2 regions of the Christensenella sp. KGMB01412 genome follow, and region 2 is predicted to be linked to the other one. Evidence: riboswitches for the same ligand, from Rfam matches in the RefSeq annotation. Region 2 holds a riboswitch; the other holds the start of a gene.
The links. A riboswitch is a leader RNA that binds a small molecule or an ion and turns the genes downstream of it on or off. The one in region 2 is predicted to bind cobalamin.
Positions count from the first base shown of each region.

Region 1: another riboswitch for cobalamin. It lies ahead of ACS5WU_RS12715 (ribonucleoside triphosphate reductase); the one in region 2 lies ahead of ACS5WU_RS04060 (ABC transporter substrate-binding protein).

Region 1 is NZ_JBVFVW010000011.1:28,971-35,443, forward strand. Features, by position in the region: gene ACS5WU_RS12710 (anaerobic ribonucleoside-triphosphate reductase activating protein) at 1-639, opposite strand, end outside; gene ACS5WU_RS12715 (ribonucleoside triphosphate reductase) at 636-2,735, opposite strand; cobalamin riboswitch at 2,844-3,024, opposite strand; gene ACS5WU_RS12720 (4Fe-4S binding protein) at 3,174-3,959, opposite strand; gene ACS5WU_RS12725 (TetR/AcrR family transcriptional regulator) at 3,986-4,690, opposite strand; gene ACS5WU_RS12730 (ABC transporter ATP-binding protein) at 4,976-6,473, shown strand, end outside.
Region 2 is NZ_JBVFVW010000002.1:200,730-207,202, forward strand. Features, by position in the region: gene ACS5WU_RS04040 (LCP family protein) at 1-888, shown strand, start outside; gene ACS5WU_RS04045 (LCP family protein) at 1,078-2,163, shown strand; gene ACS5WU_RS04050 (tRNA 2-thiocytidine biosynthesis TtcA family protein) at 2,208-2,939, opposite strand; gene ACS5WU_RS04055 (COG2426 family protein) at 3,054-3,533, shown strand; cobalamin riboswitch at 3,693-3,873, shown strand; gene ACS5WU_RS04060 (ABC transporter substrate-binding protein) at 4,023-5,081, shown strand; gene ACS5WU_RS04065 (ABC transporter substrate-binding protein) at 5,205-6,266, shown strand; gene ACS5WU_RS04070 (FecCD family ABC transporter permease) at 6,269-6,473, shown strand, end outside.

The DNA.
Region 1 (6,473 bases), on a different contig from region 2:
TTTCTGGTATTGCCTGAGTTTTTCCGCAAAATTCACAATATCCTGTGCAGAGTATACTTTTTTACGTTCCACGCGCACCGGGCGGTATAGCTGCAACGCATAAGCGGGAAGCTCTTCCACCCCCTGCGCCATACGCAAAAGGTCTTTTTCCGATAGCTCTGGAATCACCGTTGTGCGAAGCTCCCATTCTACCGTCGCGCCCCGCAGAAGCTCCAGTGTCTGCTCCACTCCGGACGCGTCATGCCCGCATACCTGCGTATACAGTTCAAACGGCGCTTTGTAATCCATCGCCACATAGTCGACGCATCCACGCCGGAGCATTTCCTCCACTACCTGTGGCGCGCTGCCGTTCGTGTCCAGCTTCACGTCGTATCCCAGCTCCTTCAGGCGCTGCGCGAATTCCGGCAAATCTTCCTGCAATGTGGGTTCGCCGCCGGATATCACGATTCCGTCCAGCAGCCCGGCCCTCTTTTCCAAAAAGCGCCACACCTCTTTTTCATCCATCAGTTCTTTTGTCGTAAGGAGCTCGCGATTATGGCAAAACCCGCAGTCATAGTTGCATCCGGCAGTAAAAACGACTGCCGCCAGCCTGTGCGGAAAATCGATCGTTGCCGTTTTCAAAAGCCCTGCAATGTTCAAATAGAATTCTCCTTGATCGTATATTTCACGCGCTCGTCATACTCTGTCTTCTTGCCCTTGTGGAAGTTCTGTACCGGGCGTAAATATCCCACTACGCGGCTCCACACCTCTGTGTCGCTCCCACACTGCGGGCAGGTAAATTGCTCGCCGTCCAGATAACCGTGCTCCTGGCAAATCGAAAAGGTAGGCGTCAGTGAGATATACGGCAGCTTATAGTTGGTAAACACCTTGCGAATCAGCCGCTTGGCCACCTCCACGTCAGATATCCTCTCCCCAAGGTACAGATGCAAAACAGTGCCGCCCGTGTAAAGGCTTTGCAATTCGTCCTGCAAATCCATCGTCTCAAAAATATCGTCTGTAAAACCAACCGGGAGCTGTGTCGAATTTGTGTAATACGGCACCTTGTCGTCGCCCGCACAAATAATCTCAGGATATTTTTTCCTGTCAAGCTCTGCAAGCCTGTAGCTTGTTCCCTCGGCAGGCGTCGCCTCCAGATTGTAGAAGTGTCCTGTCTCCTCTTGGATTCCCGTCATCAAATCGCGCATATAATTCATAATAGAAACGGCAAATTCCTGCCCCTTTTCCGTCGTCAGGTCTGTTCCGTCGCCAAAGAAATTTTTCAGCGCCTCGTTCATGCCCAGCACGCCGATCGTATTAAAATGATTAAACCAGTATTGGTTTGTCCGCATCTTGATATTACGCAGGTAATGCGCCGAGAATGGGTATAGTCCCTTCTCCGTCTGGTCCTCGATAATTTTACGCTTTATTTCGAGGCTGTTTTTCGCCATCATTACAAGCTTCCACAAACGCGCGCGGAATTCCCCTTCCGATTTGGACAGATAGCCGATTCTTGGAAGGTTAATCGTCACCACGCCAATCGATCCTGTCATCGGATTGCTTCCAAAAAGTCCGCCGCCGCGTTTCCTCAGCTCTTTTGTGTCCAGACGCAGACGGCAGCACATTGAGAGCGCATCTTCCGGATTCAGGTCTGAATTAATATAGTTTGAAAAATACGGAATACCATATTTACACGTAATCTCCATAAAACGGTTCACCACAGGGCTGTCCCAGTCAAAATCGTTTGTCACGTTGATCGTGGGAATCGGGAAGGTAAATACGCGTCCATGCGCGTCGCCCTCCAGCATCACTTCGCAAAACGCCTGATTGAAAATATCCATTTCCTTCTGGAATTCGCCATAGCTTTCGTTCATAACCTTGCCGCCGCAAATTACCGCCTCGTCCTTGAGGGTACGCGGGCAAACGATGTCAAACGTCAGGTTGGAGAACGGACACTGGAACCCCACGCGCGTGGGTACGTTGATATTAAAAATAAATTCCTGCAATGCCTGTTTTACAGCGTCAAACGTCATATTATCATAGCGGATAAACGGAGCGCAGTAGGTGTCGATGGAAGACCATGCCTGCGCGCCCGCCGTTTCACCCTGCGTTGTAAAGGTCGAATTCACAACCTGTCCCAAAAAGGAACGCAAATGCTTCGCCGGGGAGGACTCCACCTTTCCCGGAACGCCGCCAAACCCGTCCATAAGCAGCTGGCGCAGGTCCCAGCCCGCACAATACGGCCCAAAAAATCCAAGGTCATGAATGTGGAAATCCCCTCCTACGTGCGCCTCACGCACCTCCTGCGGATATACCTCGTGCAGCCAGTACTGCTTTGTAAACGTCTCGCGCACATAGTTGTTCATTCCATTAATCGATTTTTGTGTGTTTGCGTTTTCCTTGATCTGCCAGTCTTTGTCGTCCAGATAGTCCGAGAACATATCGATTGTCGCGCCGATCAAAGCGTTGGATTCTCTTGCGGCACGCCTCTTTTCCCTGTAAAGGATATATGCCTTTGCCGTCTTTGCGTGTCCCCGCTCGATCAGCACCTTTTCCACAATATCCTGTATCTGCTCTACATCCGCCTCATCCGCCTTGAGCTGGAGATTCGCGATGTCCACCACCTCGTTCGAAATTTTCTGTGCCGTGTCAAAATCATCGCCGCCCACCGCAGTGACCGCCTTAAAAATAGCCCATGTGATTTTTTCCTGCTGGAACTGTTCCGTGCTTCCGTTTCTCTTCCTGATTTGCGTAATCATCTTTCTTTCTCCTGTCCGTTTCGTTTATTCATATCATAATCTGGAAAACCGAAAAGAAAAGCGCCCGGAAAGGACGCGCCTATTCCGCTTTTGCCATACTCCGTGGCAGCGTACTGAAGTTTACAGGCAGGTCTTCTGGCTTGGGCGTCAGACGCAGTGTACGCCTTCCCGAATATCATTCAGTGGCTTTGTACCCTGCTTCGCCCTTACAGCGGCGGGACCGCGCGGGATTTGCACCCGTCTTCCCTTTTATACCCCGATTCGGGATACCTGTAACACAATATACTGTGCTTTTTCATTTCATTAATACATAGATATTGTATTGCCATTCCATACAAATGTCAATACCGCATGTTTTTCCCTTAAATAAAAGAAACCGCCCCGTAAAGCGGTTTCCTGCCTGTCAACTGGTTTTTTCCCAAAAAAATTTAATTAATTTTAATCTTTCTCTGCAAAAAACAGCTCCGGCTCCCGGCGTATTTTCATCAGCTTTCCCTCCAGTTGCTTCACCGCAACGGCAAAAACCGGTCCCCCAACGCTCCTCGCCTTTTGCGGGCATTCCTTCACACACGCCAGACAGCGGATGCAGCTCGCCTTGTCCGTATTTCTCGGATTGTCCTTTGAAATCGCTCCCGCCGGACATATCCGTACGCACACCCCGCATTGATTGCAGGCTTTTGCGCCCTTCGGCGCGAAAGGAACCGTCTGGAACTCCCTGTACGGCCTGTTCCCCGGAAGCCCCAGTGCGGCTGTTTTTCCACTTTCAAGGCATTCCTTCGTTTTCTCTGCAAGACACGCCACAGCCTTCCTGTCCTTTTCGTCAGGTCGTCCTTCGCCAATTCTTGCGGAAAAAGTATGCGGCGCAATAAACGCTCCGGCTCCTACGCCAAAAAAGCCCTGCCTCGCGCAGTAGTCGGATAGCTCCAAAAGAGCGTCCTCAAACGCGCGGTTTCCATAGCTTACCACAAATAGAGCGGGCGTATTCTCGCCATGCAGCTTTCCAAATAATCCGCCCCGCACCTGCGGTATCCTTCCATAATATACGGGTGCGCCGATCACAACAAGCTCATCCGGTCCAAAAAAATGTTCCTGCGCTCGTTCTTCCCTGTCAGTAAGGTTGATCTCTGTATATTCCGCATCCAGCTCTTTGGCAATCGCGCACACATATTCGCGTGTTCCCTTCGTTGGACTGAAATAAATTGCAGTTACTTTTTTTGCAGTCATTCCCACCATCTCCTCCATCTTATTGTCTATTGATCGGTTTCACGTTCCCGCCTGTGCCGCGCGTGCTTTTCCCTCGCTTCCATATGCCGCTTTCTGCGGTCCGAACCCTTTATATTCTTCCATATCGCGCCAATGTCAATCTTATCGCCTTTTCTCAGCTCCGGTTTCACATCCAGCAAAACCTCGACCTCCGTGCGAATCACCTTTGCGAAATCAAAGCTTCCGTCCGACATCACCCACGCAAACGACGTACTCATAAACGTCTGGTGCACAAGCGCACACAGCATCTGCGCGTCGGAGCTGTTCCTGATCTCGCCCGCCTTCTGCCCCTTGCCGATAATATCGCACTGCATTTGCATCATTGCCCCGCGTTTTTCATTGATGCGGAATGTTCCCACATCGCAATTAAGGTTTTTGATAAAGAGCTGCCGGGCAATTTCTGTCCCGGATTCGCTTATATGCTCCAAAAACGGGTTATAAGAAAGCAGGAGTTGCTCTACATAATTTTCAGCGTTCAGTATTTGAACAAAGTATTCCGTCCCAATATCGTACGGCAACTCATAGAAGTCTTTCAGGAGCTCGTCCTTGGATTTAAAATAGTAGTAAAAGGTATGCTTGTTTACGCCGCTTTGCTCACATATCTCATTGATGGTTACATTTTCAAAGCCACGTTCCTGAAATAGATTCAGCCCGATTTCCTTAATTCTTGTTTTAGTGTCCCTGCCCGCCATTTCTATTACTTCTTTCTTGCAGCATATTAACAAATCACAGCGCACATCCTACGCATGAAAATGTTTGCTGCATAGCAGCTCCCTGCAAATGTTGTTTACACATCCATTTGAGAAACTGCAATCATAATCTAAAACGAGATTAACATATAAATGCAACTGCGTCAATATTTTTAACAATCTTATTGACATTATTATGCAACCGCGGTATCATAAGTCCACGGAAGTTTCAATCAAGGCAAAAGCCACTCTGTAAGAAAGGAAGAAAAACGCTTTATGATGCGCATAATGAAATACTTAAAGCCCTACGCCGCGCTCATACTCGCTGCTATCGTGCTGCTTTTCGGGCAGGCGTTCTGCGATCTGTCATTGCCAAATTATATGTCCAAGATCGTAGACACCGGCATTCAGCAAGGCGGTATCGAAAACGCCATTCCATCGGCAGTCAGTGAAAATACAATGAACTCGCTGCTTCCCTTTATGGATGAGCAGCAGCAAAAAACGGTGCAGGAAAGCTACACGCTCATAAACCAATCAAGCGCCGACTATGATACTTATTTGAAATCCTATCCGGCCCTTGCAAACGAAGCTGTCTATGTCAGGACAGATATGAATGAAGGAGGAACGGAGGCGCTTAACTCTGCTTTTTCAAAAGCATTCGCATCCGTCAGCGCAATCGAGCAGGTAATGAGCGCGGAGCAAAGCGGCTCGTCCAGCATTGCCCTCGATAAACAGGTCAACGAAGACGGCAGCGAGAAAACCGCCGAGATTCCGCCTGCATTGCTGCAGTTTCTGGGTTATTATACACAGCAGGCACAGGGAGAGGACTTCTTTACGGCACTCAGCTCCTATCCGGATTCCGCGGCGGTATATGAAAGCCTGAACGAATTGCTTAAAGAAAAAATCGGAGGAATGGATGCCAGTATGCTCACGCAGATGGCCATTCCCGCGGTCACACAGGAATATCAGGCGCTTGGAGTGGACACCACCAAGGTCCAGCAGGATTACATCTGGAACAACGGCTTTTCTATGTTGATGCTGGCGCTTGGCTCTGCGGCCTGCACGGTCGTGGTCGGTTTTTTTGCCGCGAGGATCGGTGCGGGGCTTGCCCGCGACCTGCGTCAAAAGACCTTCACCAAGGTAGAGAACTTCTCCAATGTAGAGTTCGATAAATTTTCGACTGCGTCGCTGATCACGCGGAGTACCAACGATATCACCCAAATACAAATGGTCGTCATCATGATGATCCGTATGGTTATCTATGCGCCTATCATGGGTGTAGGCGGCGTCATTATGGCACTCAACAAAAGCGTATCCATGTCGTGGATTATTGCGCTTGCAGTGGTTGTTTTGCTTGGTTTCATCGGTACGATCTTTGCAGTCGTCATGCCCAAGTTCAAAAAGATGCAGTCCCTTGTTGACCGCCTGAACCTGGTCATGCGCGAAAACCTTTCAGGCCTCATGGTCATCCGGGCGTTCAATACGCAAAATTTTGAGCTCGACCGTTTTGACAAGGCAAATGAAGACCTTACAAAAACTTCGCTGTTCGTCGGTCGTGTCATGATCTGGTTGTACCCGATTATGACGCTTATTATGAACGGGGTTTCCATCCTCATCATTTGGGTGGGCGCGAACCAGATCGCAGCCTCGTCCATGCAGGTCGGCGATATGATGGCGTTCATGCAATACGCAATGCAGATTGTTATGGCCTTCCTCATGATGTCCATGATGTTCATCATGCTCCCCCGTGCTTCTGTTTCGGCACACCGTATTGCAGATGTAATCG
Region 2 (6,473 bases):
GGCAGCGCAGCCAAAAACGCGCAGGGCGAGCGCAGCGACATGATGATGCTGTGTACAGTCGACATGGATGCAAATACGATTGAGCTTACATCCCTTCCGCGCGATACGCGTACCGTCGTGCATGATGTGGATACAAAGACGGGTAAAATCAAAGATAAAACCTGGGTAACAAAGCTCAACCATGCCTATAACCGTGGCGGCGGCCAGGATAAATACGGTGCGGAAAACGCAATGCGCGCCACAGAGGATCTCATCGAGTGCGATGGACAGCTTTCTATTCCGGTATCCTATTTTGTTTCGATTGACCTCGAGCACCTTTCAGACCTTGCGGATGCGCTTGGCGGTGTAGAGGTAACGCTTGACCAGGACTATCCGGATATTGGCAGCAAGGGTGATACCATTACTCTCGAAGGCAACAACGTGCGGCTTTACCTGCAAAACAGGAAGCAGATGGACGACGGGGAGATGTCCCGCCAGAAGCATGAGCAGGATTTCATGATGGCGATTGCGAAAAAAATCAAAAAGCTGGGCGCAGTAGAATCGGCTTCAAGGCTGTTTACACAGTTGCAGGATGTTGTGAAGATGGATTTGAACCTCGACCAGATCGTCGGCATGGCGGGCGTGCTGGATAAGGTTTCCCTTGACGAGATCAAGCGGAACAGCTTTACGGAAAACTACAAGATGATGAACGACGAGCTCATGGGACAGGATCTGGACTTCTTTGTGATGGACGAGGATGAGCTGATGGATATGATGCTCGAAATGTATTATACGCCTGTGGACGGCGGCTCTGCGAGTGCTGCGGGGCAGGACGACGCGGACGCAAGTGCGTCAGCGAAAGCGTCTGCTGCGTCAAAGGGCTCAAAATTGAATTCATCTGATGACTGAATGATCGTTTAAAATCGAAGCAAAGGCGGTGGAATAGCAGTCCACCGCCTTTTTGCATTATTAATTTTTTGTAAATAATAGGAAATTGAAGGGAAAAAATAAAATTTTTAAGGTACTATTAAGTTTAGGATTAAAACAGATATGCTATATATAAGCATATTCAATAAATGAAGCCGGGAGGACGAACGGTTGAATCATCAAAAAGCAATCAAGGGCCTGCTGATCGCGCTGATTGCGCTGGGAGTAATAGCGGGTGTGGTGGCCTATTCATTGTTTGGGACTTATTTTGCCCTGAAAGCGAATCCTATGAGCGCGTTTACAAATACGAGCCAGGGAGCGCTCGCGTCAGACGACGTAAACTATGATGCAAACGCACATGTGGAAACGGTACAAATCGACGGGCAGACATATCAAAAGAAAAATGGTGTGATCAGCATCCTGATGCTCGGCATTGACTGGGACGGCACGGAGCAGAAGGATGCGACCGGCGCGCGCAGCGATATGCTGATGCTGTGCACGATCGATACCGAGACGAATGATATTTCCTTCCTGTCCATTCCGCGCGACACGCGGACTGTGGTTCACAAGGTGGATCAAAAAACAGGTAAGGTGGAAGAAAAAGAATATATGACCAAGATCAATCACGCATACATCCTTGGCGGGGGAAACGATCCGAACCTGTACGGACCGCAAAACGCGATGCGGGCTACAGAAGACCTCATAGAATGCGACGGGCAGCTTTCCATTCCTGTGCAACAGTATATTTCGATTGACCTGGAGCACTTATCCGATCTTGCGGACGCATTTGGAGGCGTTGAGGTAACGCTCGACCAGGACGTGCCTTACGTGGGAAGCGAGGGGGAAACGGTGACGTTGCAAGGGGACACTGTGCGCCTTTACCTGCAAAACAGAAAAGACCAGGACGACGGCGAGATGTCCCGCCAACGCCACGAGCAGGATTTTATGAAGGCGCTTGCAAAGAAAATCAAACAGATGGGCGCAGTGCAGTCCGCCTCCAAGCTTTTTACGCAGCTTAATAACAAGGTGATCCAGACAAACCTGAATCTGGACCAGATCGTTGCAATGGCGGGCGTGCTCGATAAGGTTTCGTCGATAGACGATATCACGATGGATACCTTCACTGAAACGGACGAGAGCTGGCAGAAATTCCCGGATCCGATTGTAACGACGCCCTCCAAGCTCGATTATTTCGTTATGGACGACCAGGAGTTGCTGGATAAAATGCTAACGCTTTACTACTCGCCCCAGGAATAAGGGAATCAAAAAAGCAATGGCCGCGGCCATTGCTTTTTTATCTGTCAGGTCAGGTTGTCAAAATCCTTATCCCACAGGTTATAGGTCTGCGTATTCCTGATTGCGCCGAGCATATTATCCGCAGCCTGTGGGTTGAGCGTTCCCAAATACCGGATAATCTCTTTGGCCTGCTCGCGTTTGGTGGAAAAATCAATCGGACATGGATTTTTGGCGATTGGGATATCAAGGCGGCGGACGGCGGAAATAATATCGGTTTCCCGCAGGAATACAAACGGCCGTATCAGAGTAATATCCCGCCTTGAAAGATAGGACTTGGGAGAAAAGGTGTTCATGCGCCCCTCGTACATGAGGCTCATGAGCAGCGTCTGTACCACGTCGTCGCCGTGGTGTGCAAAAGCTGCCTTGTTGCAGCCAAGCTTTTTCGCAGTTTCATAAAGAGCGCCTTTACGCATCTTGGCGCACAGGGCGCATGGATTTTTCTCTTTGCGAATATTGAAAACAATATCTGAAATTTGTGTCTTGATAATTGTGAGCGGCACCCCAAGACCGTCTGCATATTGCTGCATTACGTCTGTTGCATAATTTCCAAAGCCGAGATCCACGGTGACGGCAAGGAGCTCGTAATCTGTTTTGGCATATTTTTGGTATAGTGTAAGGGCATAGAGCAGCAGCATGGAATCCTTGCCGCCGGATAGCCCCACTGCGATTTTATCACCCGGGGAAATCATGGAAAACCGCTCGTCCGCACGGCGGACACCGCCTAAAATTTTTCTCATACGCTTAATTTTAAATCCTTAACACTTTCTAAAATAATCGCTATTTTATTGAAATTATATCACAGATACAGTATCATTGTATTGTTTGATTTTAAAAAAGGGGTAATGATATCTATGGTAAGTGCGGCAAGCCTTTGGACGGTGTTTGGGACATCCATCCTGCCAATTATAGAATTGAAGGGAGCGATCCCGCTGGGCCTTGGGCTGGGGGTACCGTTCTGGACGACTTATTTTCTCGCTTTGCTGGGCTCATGCCTCCCTGCGCCGTTTATTGTTATTTTCATCGAACGGATTATACGCTGGATGCAGGGCAGCAAAGTAAAGCTTTTCAACAAATTTGCAAACTGGCTGATGGGAAAGGTGGAAAAGCACAAGGGAGGTATTGAAAAATACGGATATCTCGGCGTGTTTATCTTTGTGGCGATTCCATTGCCTGGAACCGGCGTGTGGACAGGCTCGCTGATTGCAAGCGTGCTGGGCCTGAAGCCCGCAAAGGCAATCCCGCTGGTAATCCTTGGGAACGTGGTTGCAGGTTTTATTATGCTTATGCTATCGAGCATCTTTTTCCCGGGCATGGCGCCATGGTCAGCCTGACGGTAAATCAGTATGCAGGCAGCCTTTAAAAGCTGCCTGTTTTTTTATGAGACATTTTCCCTTCCTGCAAGCAACCTGCAATAATCACAATATTGCAAAACAAAAGAGAAAAGTGCCTTGTGCTTTTTAAGTTCACGCTGTATAATACAAACTGTTCATTAATATTTGCTTTTTATAGGTGGCCGGCATTGCCGGTCTGGGAAACAGGTGCAAGTCCTGTACGGTACCGCCGCTGTAATTACGGAGTATCGGTCCAATAAAGCCACTGGAGTTTTCCGGGAAGGCGGGCCGGATGCGTCGATGTAAAAGTCAGAAGACAGGCCTATGAAACGACATAATACTGGATCTGCGAGTTACGGATACGTATTTTTATTTTGCATTTAAAAAAACGGGCAAATGCAGGCGTAAAAACCTGTGTTTGCCCGTTTCCCTCCCCAAGGGTTTTACAAAAATACGTTTTCACTTCCAGGCAAAACGAAGGAGAGAAAAATGAAAAGTATGAAAAGAATTGTTTGTGTGGCAATCATTGCCATAATGGTGGCAGGACTGATGGCGTGCAGCGCTCCGGCGCAGGAATCGCAGGCGCCGTCCGCATCCGAAGCTGCGTCTGAAACGCCGGTGGCAAGCGCGAGCGGGCAGGCGTCTGCGGCAGCGTCCGGGGATTCTGTTTTCCCGTTTGAGCTGACAACATATGAAGACGCAGTGGTGACGTTTGACCATGTGCCAGAGCGCGTAATTGCCGCAAACCCGAATGCGGGTGAAGAGCTGATGGCGCTTGGCCTTGGCGACAAGATCATCGCGACGAGCTACAACAACGCGCAGGTCGCTGAAGAATACCGCGCGGAATATGAATCCAAACCAAGCCTTACGGAGGAAGGACAGCCGTCCCTTGAAGTGGTGCTTGACCTCAACCCGGATTTTATTTATGGCAGGAGCTCGGCGTTCGGCAAAAAGGGAATTGCATCCCATGATACGCTGACACAAAACGGAATCATGTCCCTTTCGTCCATCGAAGGCTATAAAAAAGGCGCCGATGTGGAAGACGTTTACCAGGATTTCTACAACCTCGGCAAGATTTTCCAGGTGGAGGATAAGGCAAACGAGGTTGTCGACGGCATGAAGCAACGTATTGCCGCAGTAGAAGAAAAGGTAGCCGGAGTGGAGCCGGTTAAGGTATTCAACTTCGATATGGAAATGGATGGCGGCGCATACACGCCGGGCAATAACTTTACCTCCAAACTGATCCGCCATGCGGGCGGCGTCAACGTTTTTGAGGATTTGGAAGAAACATGGAACACAGTTAGCTGGGAAGCGGTCGTGGAAGCGGATCCTGATATTATTGTGATCAACGACTACAGCGGAACGCCGCTGGATGAAAAAATCGAGCAGCTCAAAACCAATCCGGCCCTCTCAGGGCTGAAAGCAGTGCAGGAAGAAAACTTCCTTGTCATCACTCTGCCGGAAGTGTTTGCAAGCTCGAGAATTGCAGATACCATCGAAAAGTTTGCAAAAGGCTTCCATCCTGATTTATTCACGGAAGCTGAATAAAAGAATTTATGACAGTAATCAAGGACAATGTGGCAGCTTGGACGGCCGTATTGTCCTTGAATTTGTTCCGGTTTTTCCGTTAGCTTGTGCATTGGAATTTACCGTCTGACACGGGGAGAAAAAATGAAACATGTAAGAAGAATTGTATGTGTGGCAATCATTGCCATAATGATGGCAGGACTGATGGCATGCAGCGCGCCGGTGCAGGAATCGCAGGCGCCGGCTGCAGGTGCGTCTGAAACGGTTTCGCAAGAGCCTTCCGCCAGCGCAACGGGCTCTGATGCAGCGTCTGCAAAAAGCAGCGGCGCAGGATTCCCGTTTGAGCTTACGACATTTGACGGCGCGGTAGTAACGTTCGATCATGTTCCGGAGCGTGTGTTGGCTGCAAATCCGGATGCGGGTGAAGAACTGATGGCGCTTGGCCTGGGCGATAAGATCATAGCGACGAGCTATAATTATGCGCAGGTTGCCGAGGAATATCGTGCGGAATATGAAGCCAAACAAAGCCTTACGGATAGCGGGTATCCGGCACTTGAGGCTGTTCTCGGACTCGATCCGGATTTTGTATATGGGCGCAGCGCGGCTTTTGACCAGAAAGGGATCGCGTCTCACGATACCCTGACAGAAAATGGAATTATGTCCTTATCCTCGATCGAGAGCTACAAGATGGGAGCCGATGTGGAGGATGTTTACCAGGATTTCTATAACCTTGGCAGGATTTTCCAGGTGGAGGACAAAGCAAACGAGATCGTCGACGATATGAAATCACGAATTGCGGCTGTGGAAGAAAAAGTAGCGGACGCGCAGCCGGTTAAGGTGTTTAATTTTGATTCTGAAGAAGAGGGCGGCGCATACACGGCGGGAAACAACTTCACCTCCAGCCTGATTCGGCACGCCGGCGGAGTTAACGTATTTGGAGACCTTGAAGAAACATGGGGCACGGTCAGTTGGGAAGCGGTTGTGGAGGCCAATCCTGATATCATTGTGATCAACGACTACAGCGGCACTACGCTGGATGAAAAGATACGGCAGTTAAAGGAAAATCCAGCGCTGTCGGGCCTTAAGGCAGTGCAGGAAGAAAACTTCCTTGTCATTACCCTGCCGGAGGTATTTGCAAGCTCGCGCGCAGCGGATACGATTGAAAAATTTGCACAGGCTTTCCATCCGGAATTATTTGTGGAATAACGATGAAAAAATTATCCGTTTACATCAAAAATAATACCCTTGCTTGCTGTATCGCGCTTGGCATAATACTCGTGCTGTCCGTGATACTGTGTATTGGGATCGGTCCGGTTTCGATTTCTTTTGATACCGTCTGGAACGTGATGTTTGGCAAGCTGTTTGGGATGGATATTTCTTCTGTCGCTGAAAATACCCAGAATATTGTATGGC